2 regions of the Hirschia sp. genome follow, and region 1 is predicted to be linked to the other one. Evidence: predicted binding sites of a transcription regulator. Region 1 holds the regulator's gene; the other holds the start of a gene.
What was found. The regulator HrcA, encoded in region 1, represses chaperone genes, less so after heat shock. The targets are predictions, from matches to a motif close to GTTAGCANTCNNCNNNGNNGANTGCTAAC.
Positions count from the first base shown of each region.

Region 1 (2,409 bases):
ATTGCAAGCGCTAACGCCACATACCCACCCGTAATCGCAGCAGTACGTGTGCCGCCATCAGCTTGAATCACATCACAGTCAATCGTGATTTGATTTTCACCCAACGCTTCAAGGTCTGTAACAGAACGCAATGCACGACCAATAAGACGCTGTATCTCTTGTGTCCGACCTGATTGCTTACCCGCTGCTGCTTCACGACGTCCACGTGTGTGCGTTGCGCGGGGTAGCATACCATATTCCGCCGTTACCCAGCCCTTACCTGTGCCTTTCATCCAGCGCGGAACATCCCCAGTCCATGATGCAGTACAAAGCACATGCGTGTGACCAAATTTCACCAAACATGACCCTTCTGCATAGCGGGACTTACCTACTTCTAAGCTGACTTCACGCAGGGATTCCGGTGCACGTTTTGATGGGCGCTCAAACTGAGTCATGTGTGAATGGTCCTTTATCGTGCAGATTTCGGATATTTCCCGATTCTCCGCAAAAAATTGAATGAAAATTGTTTAAAAAGGCGATACAGGAAGCACACATGGTTTGGCAATGCATACAATACGCATTGCATCTACAGCCAAGCATTCTTATTCTAGTAATTGATATGATTATAGAACCACCAGAAAACCAATCTCAGCTATCCAAAATGGATGCTCGCTCACGTACGATTTTTCGTGAGATTGTGGAGGCATATCTAGAAACTGGTGAACCTGTCGGTTCCCGAACAATTTCTAGACGTGGCATAAGCTTATCATCTGCTTCTATTCGCAATGTGATGGCAGATCTTGCAGAACAAGGATTACTCGACAGTCCCCACACTTCGGCTGGACGCCTTCCCACTCATCAAGGACTAAGGCTTTTTGTGGATGGCCTTATGGAAGTCCAAAAGATGAAACTTGGAGCTGTGGATAAACGGCGCATACAACAAAGATTGTCTGCTGCCCAAGGCGGCCTTCCAGAAGATTTTCTCGGTGAAGCATCTGAAATGCTATCCGGCTTAGTGGGAGGCGCAGGTCTCGTTGCCAGCCCGAAAAGCAATGCAGCGGCAATCAAACATGTGGAATTTGTATCCGTAGGTCCCAATCAGGCGCTTGCAATTATCGTTTCAGCAGATGAAGACGTTGAAAACCGCCTCCTTACGCTGCCTAAAGGCATGCCATTGTCGGCTCTACAAGAAGCAAGCAATTACCTAAACGCACGTATGCGGGGCAAAACACTTTCTGAAGTTAAAGCAGATGTGCTCAGTGAAATTCGCGAAAAACGCGCCCAACTCGACGATATGGCAAGCACGCTTGTTGAAGCTGGTCTCGCGCATTGGACAGGAGACGACCCTGACCGTGGGCGATCCCTCATCGTTAGAGGACGAGCAAATCTTCTAGGCGATGAACAATTAGCCGAAAGTGTAGATAAAGTCCGAGACCTCTTTTCTTATCTCGATAAAACAGAAAGCTTGGTTGAAGTTTTAGACCGTGCCCGCGATGCAGAGGGTGTAAGGCTGTTTATTGGTGCAGAAAACAAACTTTTTGGCCTTTCAGGTTCAAGTGTTATTGTCGCGCCCTATATGAATTCTGAGCGTAAAGTTGTAGGAGCTTTGGGTGTTATTGGTCCAACGCGCCTAAATTATGCGCGCGTCATTCCAATGGTGGATTACACTGCCCAAGTTGTGGGTCGATTATTAGATGGCGGACCGGCCGAGAAAATAGAGGAAAAGCGATGAGCGAAGACACGCAAGCGCCAGAAAATAAAGTCGAAAACGAAGCTGAAGAAGCTTTAAACACTGGTGAAGAAGCGCAAACGACAGAAGCTGCAAATGATGCTGCACCTGCTGAAGACGAACCAGAAGCACGGATTGCTGAATTAGAAGCTGAAACAAACGCCTTAAAAGATCAGCTTGTACGCACTATGGCTGACATGGAAAACCTGCGCAAACGCACAGAAAAGCAAGTCGCTGATTCCCGCATCTATGCGGTAGAAAAATTCGCCGGCGACCTACTTTCTGTCTCTGACAATATGACACGTGCTCTTGGTGCTGTTTCAGATGAAGCAAAAGCAGCATTGTCTGAGCAAGGTCAAAGTTTATTGGCTGGAATTGAGATGACTCAAAAAGAGTTGCACGCAGCTTTCGCACGTAATGGTGTTGTAGCAATTGATGCTGCCCCTGGCGCTAGCTTTGATCCAAACCTTCACCAAGCCATCTCGCAAATCCCATCCGATCAACCAAATGGCACTGTTGCTGAAACTTTCCAATCTGGTTGGAAAATCGGTGACCGTACATTGCGAGCAGCTATGGTTGCCGTGAGTTCTGGAAACTAAATTTTGAATTGATTCAATTTAAAAGGGCTAGCCTTGAATAGGCTAGCCCTTTTTTTAAGTCGATGATCATCTATTCGTCGATTGTTTCACCAATACCGGCTT
Region 1 covers NZ_JBZXVU010000020.1:52,487-54,895, reverse strand. Annotated here, with positions in the region: gene rph (ribonuclease PH) at 1-434, opposite strand, end outside; gene hrcA (heat-inducible transcriptional repressor HrcA) at 599-1,711, shown strand; gene grpE (nucleotide exchange factor GrpE) at 1,708-2,307, shown strand; gene AC5EF3_RS08660 (winged helix-turn-helix transcriptional regulator) at 2,378-2,409, opposite strand, start outside.

Region 2 (2,409 bases), on a different contig from region 1:
GTTTACAACAAGAGTTGCAAGTGCTTCACCTTCAATGTCTTCAGCGATAATAAGAAGAGGCTTACCAGACTGAACAACAGCTTCTAGGATTGGAAGCATTGGCTGTAGAGATGTTAGTTTTGACTCGTGAAGAAGAATGTATGGGTCATCAAGAGCCACAGTCATTTTTTCAGCATCAGTGATGAAATATGGTGATAGGTAACCACGGTCAAACTGCATACCTTCAACGACATCAAGTTCTGTTTCCAAAGACTTAGCTTCTTCAACAGTGATAACGCCTTCATTACCGACTTTTTCCATCGCCTTAGCGATCATGTCACCGATTTCGCGCTCACCATTCGCAGAGATCGCACCAACTTGAGCGATTTCTTCGTTTGTTTTTACTTTTTTGGAGTTTGATTCCAAAGTTGCAACAACTTCAGCAACGGCTTTATCGATACCGCGCTTAAGGTCCATTGGGTTCATGCCAGCAGCAACGCGCTTCATGCCTTCGCGAACGATTGCTTGAGCAAGAACTGTTGCAGTTGTTGTACCGTCACCAGCAACATCGTTTGCTTTAGAAGCAACTTCGCGCACCATTTGGGCGCCCATGTTTTGGAACTTGTTTTCTAGTTCGATTTCTTTAGCAACTGTCACACCATCTTTTGTTGTGCGCGGTGCGCCAAAAGATTTGTCGATAACAACGTTACGGCCTTTAGGACCAAGTGTTACTTTTACAGCGTTTGCAAGAATGTCGACACCTTCGAGCATTTCGTTGCGAGCTTCTGAACCGAAGTGTACTAGCTTAGCAGCCATGTTCGTATTCCTTTAATTTGAAAAATTGAAAATCTGAAAAGGGAAATTGAGTAGGGCGCTCTTTGAAATAAAGAGCTGCGCGTCTTACTCAACGATACCCATGATGTCAGATTCTTTCATGATGATGAGCTCTTCGCCATCGACAGTCACTTCTGTACCGCCCCATTTTGCGAAAAGAACGCGGTCACCCGGTTTAACTTCAAGAGCAATACGCTCATTGTCGTCACCGATTGCACCGTTACCAACTGCTACGATTTCGCCTTCTTGAGGCTTTTCTTTCGCAGTATCAGGGATGATGATCCCGCCTTTAGTTTTAGCGACTTCTTCTACGCGACGAACGAGTACGCGGTCATGAAGTGGACGAAATGCCATAATGAGACCTCTTTCAATTAAGGTTGCAAATTCTAAAATCGTCAAACGCTGAGGCAAATGAGTTTTAGCACTCTCCTGCCTTGGCTGCTAACGATGTATGGCATCTAAGATCACAAGTGACCATCGTCAACAGGAGGCATCGTATTTTTTTGAAATAATGAAATGTGAGGCCGTGAGCTGAGTGATGGTTTTGCTGCATGATAAAGCGCAAAATGCACAATTATATGACTTTATTGCCCAATGTATTGAGAAAAAACGCCGGTTTATAAATGAAATGGCCCAGAATTTGGCCCGTGACCCTTATGGTTAATATCTTGTTAGGTCAAAACGGTCTTAGTGAGCCAATATGGAATCGACTTTTATACTAAGGAATATTGATCGTGTCTTGGTTCGAAAATTTGAAAATCGGCACTAAAATAAGTGTCGGATTTACAGTGTTAGTTTGCTTGCTAATTTTGACATCCGTTGTTTCTGGTGCGGGCTTGCTAAGTTCAAAAGAAAATCTATCCACCTATAGAAGCTATGCTCGCAATACGAATGCGGTTGGCCGTGTTCAAGCTAATCTGCTTTCTGCTCGGTTGGGCGTAAAAGACTTTGTTATTAGTGCCAATCAAAAAGAGATTAATACTGTTAATGAGCGTCTTGCAGCGACAATCAAATTATTGAATGAAACAAAAACGCTGATTAAGCACCCCGACCAATTAAAGCTTCTTGCTGGTTTTGAGAATGACGTCAAAAGTTATCAGTCCACTTTCGAAGAAGTTACAAGATTGCAGGCCGAGCGCGATGATATTGTAAACAACATACTAGATGTGCGTGGTCCAGCAATGGAGAAGGCGCTGTCTGATGTAATGCAATCTGCATATTCAGCTAATGACATTGAAGCAGCCTATTATGCTGGGTATGCTCAAAAACATCTTTTATTGGGACGTTTACATGTTCAGAAATTTTTGCTGGACAACCAAAAGTCATCTTTAGAACATATGGAAAAGTCATTTTCGGATATGAATAAGGCGACAAATTTGTTGCTGTCTAAATTGGAAAACTCGACGCGCCGTCAATTAACCAAACAAGTTATAGCTGATAGCACAATTTATTTGCAGGCATTTGAGCGATCAGCAACAATTATTGAGGCACGTAATGATTTAATTCAAAATGGGTTGGATAAAATTGGGCCTGAAGCTGCGGCAATAATTGAGGATATGAAACTCAATTACAAACAATTGCAGGATGAGCTTGGAC
Region 2 covers NZ_JBZXVU010000032.1:24,538-26,946, forward strand. Annotated here, with positions in the region: partial or broken gene groEL (chaperonin GroEL) at 1-795, opposite strand, end outside; gene groES (co-chaperone GroES) at 880-1,167, opposite strand; gene AC5EF3_RS12045 (HAMP domain-containing methyl-accepting chemotaxis protein) at 1,548-2,409, shown strand, end outside.
Region 2: groES (co-chaperone GroES) is a predicted target of HrcA. The motif match lies at 1,231-1,259, and genes of this name have one in related genera.